4 regions of the Desulfosporosinus sp. SYSU MS00001 genome follow, and region 1 is predicted to be linked to each of the others. Evidence: riboswitches for the same ligand, from Rfam matches in the RefSeq annotation. Region 1 holds a riboswitch; each other region holds the start of a gene.
What was found. A riboswitch is a leader RNA that binds a small molecule or an ion and turns the genes downstream of it on or off. The one in region 1 is predicted to bind cyclic di-AMP.
Positions count from the first base shown of each region.

Region 2: another riboswitch for cyclic di-AMP. It lies ahead of ACPUYX_RS17125 (KUP/HAK/KT family potassium transporter); the one in region 1 lies ahead of ACPUYX_RS04315 (C40 family peptidase).
Region 3: another riboswitch for cyclic di-AMP. It lies ahead of ACPUYX_RS06765 (citrate/2-methylcitrate synthase); the one in region 1 lies ahead of ACPUYX_RS04315 (C40 family peptidase).
Region 4: another riboswitch for cyclic di-AMP. It lies ahead of ACPUYX_RS11510 (YopX family protein); the one in region 1 lies ahead of ACPUYX_RS04315 (C40 family peptidase).

Region 1 is NZ_JBNFTW010000002.1:194,438-197,618, reverse strand. It holds gene ACPUYX_RS04325 (sigma-54-dependent transcriptional regulator) at 1-472, shown strand, start outside; gene ACPUYX_RS04320 (hypothetical protein) at 626-931, opposite strand; cyclic di-AMP (ydaO/yuaA leader) riboswitch at 1,140-1,276, shown strand; gene ACPUYX_RS04315 (C40 family peptidase) at 1,281-2,756, shown strand; gene ACPUYX_RS04310 (hypothetical protein) at 2,804-3,181, opposite strand, start outside.
Region 2 is NZ_JBNFTW010000011.1:15,603-18,783, forward strand. It holds gene ACPUYX_RS17120 (APC family permease) at 1-501, opposite strand, end outside; cyclic di-AMP (ydaO/yuaA leader) riboswitch at 1,329-1,474, shown strand; gene ACPUYX_RS17125 (KUP/HAK/KT family potassium transporter) at 1,622-3,181, shown strand, end outside.
Region 3 is NZ_JBNFTW010000003.1:59,717-62,897, reverse strand. It holds gene ACPUYX_RS06765 (citrate/2-methylcitrate synthase) at 108-1,472, opposite strand; cyclic di-AMP (ydaO/yuaA leader) riboswitch at 1,584-1,728, opposite strand; gene ACPUYX_RS06760 (ATP-binding protein) at 1,991-3,181, shown strand, end outside.
Region 4 is NZ_JBNFTW010000005.1:261,727-264,907, reverse strand. It holds gene ACPUYX_RS11515 (lysophospholipid acyltransferase family protein) at 62-847, opposite strand; cyclic di-AMP (ydaO/yuaA leader) riboswitch at 1,225-1,360, shown strand; gene ACPUYX_RS11510 (YopX family protein) at 1,571-1,945, shown strand; gene ACPUYX_RS11505 (response regulator transcription factor) at 1,995-2,705, shown strand; gene ACPUYX_RS11500 (sensor histidine kinase) at 2,702-3,181, shown strand, end outside.

The DNA.
Region 1 (3,181 bases):
AACCTTTCGAGAAGATCTTTACTATCGCTTAAATGTCATGGGTATTGTCATGCCTCCCCTTCGATCCCGAAAAGAGGATATCCCGCTTCTTGTTAATCACTTTCTGGAAAAATTTGATCCTACCAAGAGTAAAAAAATTTCTTCTGAAGCGATGAAGACCTTAACCCAATACAACTGGCCAGGAAACGTCAGAGAGCTGCAAAATGTTATTGAAAGAGCACTTATTGTATGCCAGGGTTCAGAAATCCAATCGGTGCATTTTCCTAAGGAATTGCTCAAACATCTTGAAGAATCGCCAACACCGGAGATCCAGCTTTCTGAAAGTGGTTTTTCTTTAGGGGAGTTAGAGAAACATCTTATCATTAAGGCTCTGGAAAAACACAACTATAATCAGACCAAGGTAGCAAAATATTTAGGAATTACCCGCCCAACATTGCTTTATCGCCTGCAAAAATATGGTATCAAGATATGACCACAATTAAGGGGCTGCAAAAGGCATAAACGTCCTTTATAAAATAAAGCCCTGCATAAATAGTAGTTCAAATCCACTTATATGCAGGGTTTCATTTATGAAAACGGATAGATATTCATGATGCAACGGCCCGTCCCCTATCCGCGACTTGTTTTAGATATGATCACTTCCGTAATCAACCATTTTCCGATTCAATTCCGCAAATTCCCGGCTAATTTCCGGTGCTTCAAGCCACTGACTTTGAGGAGAACAGCGATCAAAGTAATTTAAAAACTCCTTAAAGCGATCACCGCTATAAGCATCTCGAAACCCCTCCAGATTAAAATGCGACGAGAAATTGCAGTTTAAGTTTAAATGATTATATAAATCCTCACTGATTAGCTCTGGATTTCGCGTCTCCACAACCTTATGAAAAGAATCAAAAACTTTTTTCTGTTGCCTAGAATTAAGTCTATACACAACACGTCCCCCTTATTAAATTAAGATCTCCTAAAATAGAGAGTTATTATGCTGTTAGTATGCCCTTTAACTTCTAGAGTTTGCATCCATTCAAACGAGAAATGACAAGTTTCTAAGAGTAAGTTTAAAACTTCACAAGTATTTCATAAATAAATTTAGAGGACATTTGCATATAGTGTCGAATAAATAATGATATGCTTTAATGAAAGGAGAAGGAATGCCGAATCTAGGTCGTCTAGAACGGGGGATTTTATTTATGGGGTTAATCGCGTATAATGCGCGAAGGGCTTACACCTTCCTGCCCGAACCCGTCAACTAACCTCGTAGGCAATTGTGAAAGGTGAATAATATGCAATGGTCTCGTAAACTGTCTCAGATTCAAGGCGAAGTACTTAGCCAACTCAAGCATTTCGATTGGACTCAGAAAAAACTGGTTATCCAACAGTTTTCGCGCGATACGTTACGAAAGATTTCTTGGAAATCGCCAAAAGTTATCGGTACCTTATCAATTTCTCTCATTTTAATAGGTGGGGTTACCTACAATCTTACAACAACGACTTCTGCGGCTGCAGTTCTTGTTAACGGTCATCAAATTGGCCTGGCAAGAAATTCAGCGACGGCCGAAAACCTTGTTAAAACAATTTTGCAACAGGAAGGCAAACCATATGGCCTAGCTGCCAAAACTCATGACGTTATAACTTATGAGAACGTCAGGGTTAGTCCGGCGACCTATCTGGAATCTTCTTTAAATGAAGAAAAACTAGAAAACGACATAACTTGTTATGTTGATGGTTACACCTTAAAAGCAGATGGTTCCGTTGTGGCTGTTTTGCCAAATAAGGAAGACGTGGACAAGGTTCTTAAAAAATACCAAGATTATTATGCAAAACCCAGCTCTGAAAATAAGATTGAATCAATAAGTTTTGCCGAAAATGTTAGTGCCGAAAAAGCTGAAGTCTCCCCGGATCAAGTGAAAACACCTGATCAAGCCTTTAAGGTATTGATGGATGGCAAGATAACGACCAAAAATTATACCGTTCAGCCTAATGATTCCTGGTGGCTTATTGCCCGCAAAAACGATATGTTAACCGATGAGGTATTAGCCGGAAATCCGGGATCAACTAAAAATACCATGCTGAAACCTGGAGAAACTATAAAGCTTGTTGATTCCACACCCTATCTTACGGTTGTTAGTCAAGGAACTTATTCAGGGTCGGAAACAATACCCTATGATGTTGTATCGAAAATAGATCCGAGTTTGGCCTTTGGCAATTCTAAAGTTGTAACCCAAGGAAGTAATGGCGCAAAATTAGTTACTTATTCCTATGTGCGTAAAAATGGTATCGACGTAACCAAAAAGGTATTAGCTGAAAAAGTCACTCAAAATCCTGTGAATCAAGTCATTGCCAAAGGACCTGGCAATGTGACAGTTGCTTATGGGATTTCCCGTGGAAGCAGTAATAATTCATCTCTTGTAGGTCGAGCGCTCAGTTTAGAAGGTACGCCCTATGTCTTCGGCGGAACTACTCGCAGTGGTTTTGACTGCTCGGGTTTTACAAAATATGTTTATGCTAATTCCGGAATATCCCTGCCGCGAACTTCTTATGCACAGTTTGCTTCAGGAAGTCCTGTCAGCAAAAATGACCTTCAGCCCGGTGATTTAGTGTTTTTCACTACATATACTAGTGGCGCATCTCACGTAGGCATTTATATGGGGGGGGGGCGATTTATTCATGCCAGTAACCCCAACAGTGGTATTGAAGTCTCCAGTCTCGGTGACAGCTTTTACGCTTCACGTTATCTAGGAGCGCGCAGGTATAATTAGTAAGGAAAATTACGCTTGAAAAGGGACCGTGAAAACACGGCCCCTTTTCATTTTTTAGGGAAGGAATTATTTACCTCTGAAGCAATGAAATTTTTGACAATCAAAATGAAGACAGCAATACTCAAATAATAAATGGTCATGGTATAAAAGAAATTCCACCCTTCACAGAGAACGAGAATTTTTAGATTCAGAAGTATACGTTGTCCAATAATCGCAATACCAAAGGGAACTATCTTCCAGTACCATTTCTCAAGAACACATACAAAAAAAACTAAAAGTACAGTTTCAGCGAGCTGATATGTAAAAATAAATAAAGTACTTGCTAAATATAAATCAGATGCCCAATGCACGTGATAGTACTCTTTCCCCAACAATAACAATACGGGTACAGGATAGTGCAGCAGAACAAAACCAACGAGGTAAAA
Region 2 (3,181 bases), on a different contig from region 1:
AGTTAGGAATTTTAAAGCGGTTATGATGGTATTACTTTTAGCAAAAGCCTTTGCACTAAGATAATTGAGGAAGAAAAATATGACGATTAAAATTGCTGCTAAACACCATCCGACAGCCGTCATCGCACCTGCAGTATTATTATAAAGAGATGGCACATAATAACTAGCATACTGAACAACCGCTTCTGCTTCGATGGCAATAACCGTTGAATCTGCAAGTATGAGGGCAAAAGCCATCATGTAGCTGACGAAACTTCCATGGGAGTACTGGCAATAACGTACAAGTCCCCCGGATTCGGGAAGCATGGCACCTAATTCGGCATACACTAAGGCGATAAACATAACCGCGATACCACCGCCAAGCCAAGCGAAAATTGCGGATGGGCCAGCGAGATTACCCGCCTTCTGCGCAGCGTACAACCATCCGGAACCGATTATGGCCCCCAATCCCATCATTGTTAAATCAAGCAAACCAAGTTCTCGTTTTAGCCCTTGCCTCATACAGCCGCTTTGTCCTGATTTTTACGGACAAAGCAATTCACCTCTTTTCTCTCTACTTTAATTTCAATAAAAGTTTAATTATGATGAAATACTTTTAATGATTTAAAACTATTATACAACTGAAATCAAAAACAAAGAAATATGTTCGTAATTATATTTTTTTATAGTTATTAATAGTTTAAATTTTAATTATAATTCAAATGATGGCAATTAATATTCCATACAATGGGTTTATATCAAATTTTAGCAAAGACATAGTTCGAAATAGATTATAATTTTAAGAATCTTATATATAACACGATGTGTTTTGCAATTTTAATTACAATACAAAGTAATTATTTGGATATATTTAGATTGGACACCTACAAAAGATATCATTAGTTATTTAATAATTAAATTGACTATCAAAAAAAACCTAAACTATAGAACAATTGTCGCCACAAAATACATGTATTTGCCTGAATTAACAATCCCTTTTGCTCAAGAAATTTTACATATTTCTTTCTGTGAATATCTCGCCCATTTTTTTCTCCCTCTTCTAATTCAAAGAAATATAGATATCTATTTCGGTATTCTCCATATCACCATCACCTTGATATTCTTGTTTGGGTACAGCAAAGAAACCTCGATACAATCGTACCAGGGATCAGGCATCAAAAAATAACTTAGAATTAAGTAAATGAAAGAACAATGCAGATTTAATACGCATAACTAATTATGATAAAAGTACGCCTGAAAAATAAGCTTGTTAGGAGTATTTTCACTGTATTTACTCCAATATGGTGCTATATATTCTGGAATTAAAGGATTAATATTATTAACAGTTGAATAAACAATCGCTGAATTCTCAGGAAGCGGGGGAACCATAAACGGGCTATTGATTAGCCCAATGGGGTGAATCACAGAATGTGACGGGTTATTTCTTTCGACCCGAACCCGGCAGCTAACCTCGTAGGCGTTGAAAGGGGGATGAAAAACAAACCATACGAATTGGTTTGTTTAAAACTTTTAACACTAACCCCAAACAGGGGTTTTTCTTTTGTTAAGGAGCAGGCTAATGTTCCGCAATATTAATTTGTAAAATATAGCTAAACTATAAAGTGATATGAAGGGATACATAATGGAAAAGGGATTGAATTTCTGTAAAGAACGACCATTAACCACAGCAGGTATGCTCGTGACCCTCGGTGTTGTTTATGGTGATATTGGGACATCACCATTATATGTAATGAAAGCGTTAGTTGAAGGAAATGGACAATTAAGCTCAATTACCAACGAGTTTATATACGGTTCCATTTCCCTTATATTCTGGACCATTACATTACTTACCACGATTAAGTACGTCCTCATCACACTCAAAGCAGACAATCATGGGGAAGGCGGCATCCTTGCTCTATATTCGCTAATTCGAAGAAAGGGTGCCTGGTTTATTGTTCCGGCTATGATCGGGGCGGCAACCCTTTTAGCGGACGGTATTTTAACTCCGGCAGTTACCGTCACAAGTGCCGTAGAAGGATTAAAATGGATTCCCGCCTATATCAATAATTTCGGTTCAAATCAATCCACTGTGATTATAATTACCATTGTTATTCTTTGTGTTTTATTCCTCCTGCAACGTTCCGGAACTGAGATATTAGGACGATTATTCGGCCCGATTATGCTTTTATGGTTTCTCATGTTAGCCTTTCTAGGCATAATTCATATTTTTGGGAACCTGAATATACTGAACTCACTATCTCCATACTATGGAATTAAATTGTTGTTTAGTGATCAAAATAAAGCTGGTTTTGCGATCTTGGGCAGTGTATTCTTGGCCACAACAGGTGCTGAAGCATTATATTCCGATTTAGGACATGTCGGACGAAAAAACATTTACGGCACTTGGCCGTTCGTTAAAATCTGCCTGCTTCTAAACTATTTCGGTCAAGGGGCTTGGGTGCTGCAGATTAAGGATAATCCCGGAATACAACATATGGCCGATTTTAATCCATTTTTCGAACTAATTCCTGGTAACTTCCGTATTTTTGGTGTCATATTAGCGACTCTTGCAGCAATTATTGCTTCTCAAGCCTTAATTAGTGGGTCCTATACACTCGTTTCAGAAGCAATTAAATTAGATTTATTGCCAAGATTAAAAATTTACTATCCAGCTATGTCCAAAGGCCAAATGTACATTCCAATCGTCAATCACCTTTTGATGTTTTCTTGTATCGGAGTAGTTCTCTACTTCAAAACTTCATCGCACATGGAAGCAGCTTATGGATTAGCTATTACAATTACGATGTTGATGACTACAATCTTGTTGTTCAATTGGCTTATTAAGAAAAGGGTGTCGAGGCTACTCTCACTTCTCGTGCCTATCATTTTTGGGACTTTGGAAATTGGTTTTTTCATTTCAAGTGCAGCGAAATTTTTTCGCGGCGGATTTATAACAGTGTTTATTGCTGCTCTGATTTTAATACTAATGATGTTATGGTATAAAGCAACAATTTTTGAACAAATCGTGACAAAAGAGGTATCATTGGAAGATTATATTGATACGCTTGGGCTGCTTAGAAATGATGAACATCTTCCGGTATACGCTACAAATTTAGTTTATTTAACAAGCAAATCTAAACCTGGAAAAGTAGACAAGGAAATTATTTATTCGATTTTAGATAAACGGCCAAAAAGAGCGGAA
Region 3 (3,181 bases), on a different contig from region 1:
GTTACATAAAAAAGGCACCGGTTATTACACCGCTGCCAAAGCCCTTGCCTTATGATTAATGCATATTTAGTTCTGTATAAATGAGAATAACTTCTATATTAAAGGGACTAATTTCTCTCAATCAAATCAAGGTACTTTTGTTTTCGCGCCACACTTTTATAAGCCGGCCGGATAATTTTCCCGGCATTAACAATTTCCTCAATACGATGGGCACTCCAGCCTGCGATTCGAGCAATAGCAAACATAGGTGTATACATTTCAACAGGAATATTGAGCATTTTATATACGAATCCGGAGTAAAAATCGATATTGGCACTGACTGTTTTATACATCCTATTAAACTTAGCGATTACTTGAGGAGCTAACCTTTCTACTGATGTGTAGAGTTTAAATTCATCATCCAGTCCTTTTTCCTGGGCCAGTTTAGCTGCATAATCTTTAAGAATAACAGCTCTCGGATCTGAAATGGAGTAAACGGCGTGGCCTATCCCATAGATCAAGCCGGACCGGTCAAAGGCATCTTTTGTCAAAATCCGAGTTAGATATTGCTCAATTTCTTCATCATCATTCCAATCCTTGAGTTGATTCTTGATATCTTCAAACATCTTGATTACTTTAATATTAGCTCCGCCATGACGCGGCCCTTTGAGAGCACCTATAGCTGCCGACATCGCCGAATAGGTATCTGTGCCGGTAGAAGTCACGACATGAGTAACAAAGGTCGAATTATTTCCCCCGCCATGTTCAGCATGCAGCACCAGAGCGAGATCCAGGAGCGCAGCTTCAAGTCTGGTGTACTTGCTGTCCGGTCTCAGCATTGTCAGAATGTTCTCTGCTGTGCTTAACTCCGGACGCGGACTGTGAATAAAGAGACTTTGATTGCTGTGGTAATGGGATAAGGCTTGATAAGCATACACCGCTAAGGATGGAAAACAGGCTATTAGCAGCAAGCATTGTTTTAAAACATTGCTGATGGAAGGATCGTCGGGGTTATCGTCAAAAGAATATAAGGCAAGAACGCTTCTCGCAAGAGCATTCATAATGTCTTTACTGGGTGCCTTCATAATAAAATCGCGGGCAAAATCTTCCGGCAGCTTCTGATAACCAGCCAGAATCCGTTTGAAATCCTCTAGACCTTTCTGGTCAGGAAGATGGCCAAAAAGCAATAAAAAGGCAGTCTCTTCGAAGCCAAATCGGCCGTCTCGTGTGAATCCATTGACCATATCGGAAATATCATAGCCACGATAAAGTAATCGGCCTGGAACTTGTATAATTTCACCTTCGTCCAGGATATATGAGTGTACTTCACCAATTTCGGTTAAACCGACGAGGACACCTCTTCCGTCAAGATCCCTAAGCCCTCGTTTAACTTGGTATTTGCTGTATAATTCAGGATTTATGAAACTGTTCTTTTCGGCAGCCTTGCTCAAAGTAACAAGCGTTTTCCCTTCGGTCAGTTCGTAATTTAACATCTATAATATCCTCCCTCAAATAAAATAAAACCCCAAGACGCAGTGTCTGGGGTCAGCTAAGTCGAAAAAGCAAAAGAATAATAAGGCAGGGCAATAAGAGCCTAACCTATCGTTCTTTCCTTTCAACGCTTACGAAGTTAGCTGACGGATTCGGGTCGAAAGTAACCCTACCTCTTACAGGAAAAAATTCCTTTGGAGGATTCACCCCAGATTAATGGTTCCCCCGCTTCTAAAAAGAATTAAGCGATTTAGGATATTTAGATAATCTTGAAAGATTATCATTTTAACCATATTGCAAAATACATTTATTGGAACCTATTATATCACATCTATAGATTATAATCAATTCTATAATAGAGCAGCATTGATACTAACGCCAGCCCTGATGGTAATGTATATATTAAATAATTGTTATTAAAAAGGGATTAAGGTTAATTTGTAGAACTACTATTTATTGATTAGTACATATTAGAGTTATAAGGGCATTTGATACGATAGATGCAGAAAAGGAGTTAGCTTTGGATACAAATATTCCAGAGGTTTCCTTAAAGGAGCTTCTTAAGCTGAAAAAAGTCTTCTTAAATTTCAATTATGTCTTTATTATCAATTCCTTAGATGGACGGATTCAATACAGCAATCCAGTTCTGCCAACACTTCTTGGAATTACCCAAAAAACCATAAAAAAACTAACAGCAGTGGAGATCATCCAGCAATTTGTTCATCCTGATGACCAAAATTCTTCAATCCAAGCGATCACAGAAGTGATGAAGGGAAATCGAATTCATGGCTTAACGAATCGCTACTGTCTTTCCAATGGCACCTATCAGCAATTTTCCTGGATGCTGATCCCCATTCCTACGGAGGGAGTTTTTTATGCGATTGCTTGCCCGACTGCTGACGGTACCATCCCTAACAATAAGGCTGCTGATCAACCGGATATCAGAATCCACAGCATCTTTCACAATATATCCGATTACTTTTATGTTCTGGATAATTCCTGGAAATTCGTTTATGTCAATGGGTCCGCCGCCCAGCTTTTCTTATCTTCAAAAAAGGAAAAAATTCTCGGGAAATACTACTGGGATATATTCCCTGAATCAGACGATCTGTATTTCCTCAAATTTACAGAAGCTAAACTTACCCAAAAACATATTTATTTTGAGGCTTTCTCAGTACTTTCCTGCGGCTGGGTTAGAGTAAACGTTTACCCTTCTCCGGAAGGTCTCTCTGTTTATTTTCGGGATATTTCCGATCAGAAGTGCTTGGAGAAATCCCTGGCAGATGAGCAAAAACGTCTTCATGCTATTTTAGATGGACTCCCCGGTTTAGTTTATCTGCGTACCTCTGAGGGAAACGTTGTTTTTGCTAATCATAAGTTTAAGGAGATTCAGGGCGAACCTGCTAATAAGAAATGTTTCGAACTCCTTTTTAACAGAAATCGTCCTTGCAAGGACTGTAATATGGAATCTAAAACCCAAACCTACGGGCCCCTGCAATGGCAGTGCATTATTAAAGATGTTATTTATGAAGTATATCAGCATCCGTTTGAAGATATTGACGGAACCCAACTATTTCTAATGCAACTCCTGGATATTACCAAACGCAAGCTTGCCGAAGAAGAAATAGGCCGTTTAGATCGATTGAATCTCGTTGGTGAGCTGGCAACAAGTATTGCCCATGAAGTAAGGAATCCCATGACAACAGTTCGC
Region 4 (3,181 bases), on a different contig from region 1:
CTTGAAACAGATCCCCTATGATATGTGCGCGTATCATAGGGGGTTAGCATGTCTCGCAGATTCAGGTGGTTTCCCAATCGTTCAAATTTCTCTGTATAAAATCAACGATGGCTTGATGTTCATCCTTACCACTGCCTTTTATTGAGAATGGCTCTCCAAAATTCATGTATATAGGCTTATTCCTGCTTATTGGCCCCAAGTCTTTAAGGATTTTGCCATTTCCCCAGAAATCAGTTTTAATTGCTGCCGGAATTACTTTAACCCCAGCAGCCTTGGCTAATTTGATCCCTAAGGAATTAAATTTTTCAGGTTCAAAGGTTAAGGTTCTCGTACTCTGAGGGAATATGATTACAGATGTTCCTTTATTTAAAAGCTCTTTTCCTTTTTCCATGACTATTTTAAAGTCTTCCCGAGGGTTATCTCTGCCTACGACGATGGGATCTCTTGAACGCATGATTGAGCCAAAAAACGGATGTTTAATTAAGCTGTCTTTAACAACAAACGTCACATTCATGAAGGGTTCGATTAAGCAAGGAAAAACAAAAGTTTCCAAGGTGCTCATATGATTACTAATAAATACAACCGGCTCATGACAAGAAGAGATATTATCTAACCCTCTTAAATGAAATTTACCGCCGCATCCTTCAATAATTTTTAAGATATCGATGCTCGATTTAACCCAAACAGCATCATCATAGCGTCCTTGATTCGCCAAAATACGTGCCTGGTTTATAACATTGACTACTCCGGCTACAAAAACCAACCGGGTATCCAGAACAAGACGGTCCCCTAAAAAACGTTTATTTGGAGGGGTGTCATATGAGTTAGTATGAAAGTAAGGCTGCAAAACGTGATACCTCCCCGAGAAATTATAATTAAATCCGTAATAAATTCCCGATTCCTAGGTCATATTGTACCATTATCCTCTATACGAGTGAAGTAGTTGGTCGACAGTTGTATGGCACTTGTATGTACGGATAACTAATCAGCATAATTGTGTAATCTCTGGTTTGTAACATTTGTTCACACTTTCGTAAAACACGTTCATAGTTTGGTAAATACCATTTAATATACCTCCGGTATAATTACGAAAGGAGGCGAAGAACTCCTATCATTTTAACGCCTTCCGGTCCAGGAAACATCTTCCTGGACGAATAAGGTTGACACGTTTTGGCCGCCAACTTATAATACTAAAAACTAGTTGTCAGTCATTCCAACTAAATAGCTAAAGACGCGCTGAGTTCCGCACTTAGTGGAAACGGGGGACCCATATTTTCGGGGTGAATCCGGCTTAAGCCGGTAGGGCTATCTCTTAGCCCGAATCCATCAGCTAACTTCGTAAGCGCTTTCAAGAGAAAACTTCTGAAATAGGGTCCTGCGTTCAGTATGTTAACGCAGGACTCTTTTATGCATTTTGAAAGGAGGACTGCCAACTTGCCGGTTCCTTCCGGGATATAAATCGTTGGATGAAATAAAAAAATGAGTTTATTATTATTGGTACCCCCATAAAAAGTAATATTCTTATGTATTACTAAGTGAGACACTATGGAGGTTTCAAGGAGGAAGTAAATTGAAAGAACTTAAATTCCGAGTTTGGGATAAGGTCAGGCAAAAAATGTTTAAGCCTCAAGCCATTTCCTTTGATACGCAGACGTTAGCTCCCTTCGCAGTCAGTGTGCCCGGTCGTTCGTGGGAACCGGCTGAAAAGTTTGACTTGCTGCAGTGGACAGGTTTGTCTGATGCCAAGGGTAGTAATGTTTATGAAGGTGATGTTATTAGCATTTCCTCGGTTATGTACCAGGTGATTTGGAATAAATCCATTGGCGGTTTCGAACTCTTGGAAGCAGGAAGCTCTTTTAAGAGAAACATTATTGATGTTGGAATTGGCGAGATCGTCGGAGATCCATACCAAAATGTCCCTTTGACTGTAACTTCTGGATTGTAAAAATGGGCTCAATGCTTTGTTGGAAATCCGCCGCCGAGGGAGGAAAAAAATGGCCTATTGTGGTAAGGTACTGCTGGTTGACGATGACCAAAACGTTTTGGAACTGGTCAAATTATATGGGGAAAGGGAAGGTTTTAAAGTTATTGGTGTGAGTGACGGCGACTTGGTTCTCGCCGTATTCGACCGGGAAAATCCTGATGTGGTAATCCTTGATATCATGCTTCCTGGTCAGGACGGGTTAACCCTCTGTCGTAAATTAAGGGCGGTTCGGATGGTTCCGATTATCATGCTCACAGCTAAGGGGGAGGAAGCAGACCGCGTTTTGGGACTGGAAATGGGAGCAGATGATTATGTTTCCAAACCGTTCAGTCCCAGGGAATTGGTGGCCAGAATAAAAGCGGTCTTGCGCCGTACCCAACCGATAGAAAAAGCAACGTATTGGAAATTAAAATATCCGGGGCTGGAAATCCTGGCGGATACCAGGACCGTTTTGATTGATGGTGAAAAAGCGGAAGTTACTCCCAAAGAATTCGATTTGATGTATTACCTTGCCCTGAATCCGCGCCGGATTTTCAGCCGGGAGGAACTGCTTGCAGCTGTCTGGGGATATGATTTCTTCGGTGATCAGCGGACAATTGATGTCCACATCCGCAGGTTAAGGACCAAACTGGCATCTTTGCCGGTTGAATACTTGACAACCGTCTGGGGTGTGGGATACCAGTTTACACCTCCTGCCAAAGGAGGAGCGACCACGCCGTGAATATATATCTGGAGAAGGGCAGGCAAAAACTTCAATGGGTAATCCGAGCCCTGCATCGATTTGGGCTTCGTATTAAACGTTTACTGCAGGAACAATTTAACAAAAATCTTTACACCAGGATCTTGTTTACGAATGTCACAGCTTTTGTCATTGCTTTTCTTGTCGTGATGCTCTTTTCCAGCTTTGTGGTTAAGCAGGTAACCTACGATCAGATTCAACAAGAATTGTTACGGGAAGCTAAACGAGTAAACTTTGCTTTACTCCAACAAACGGACAGCCCATGGAGCGTCCCGTTTGATCAGCGATCAAACAGTCAGGTTCAGGCTCAGGCTCAGCAGGACTTCTTGAAATATCTGGCCGGTATCTTTGACGCTAAAATTACAATTTTTGATATGACAGGAAAGATTACAGCCACATCTGCTGAGCAGGAAATGGTGCCTGGCAGCCAAATCGATAACAAATACATTCAGATACTT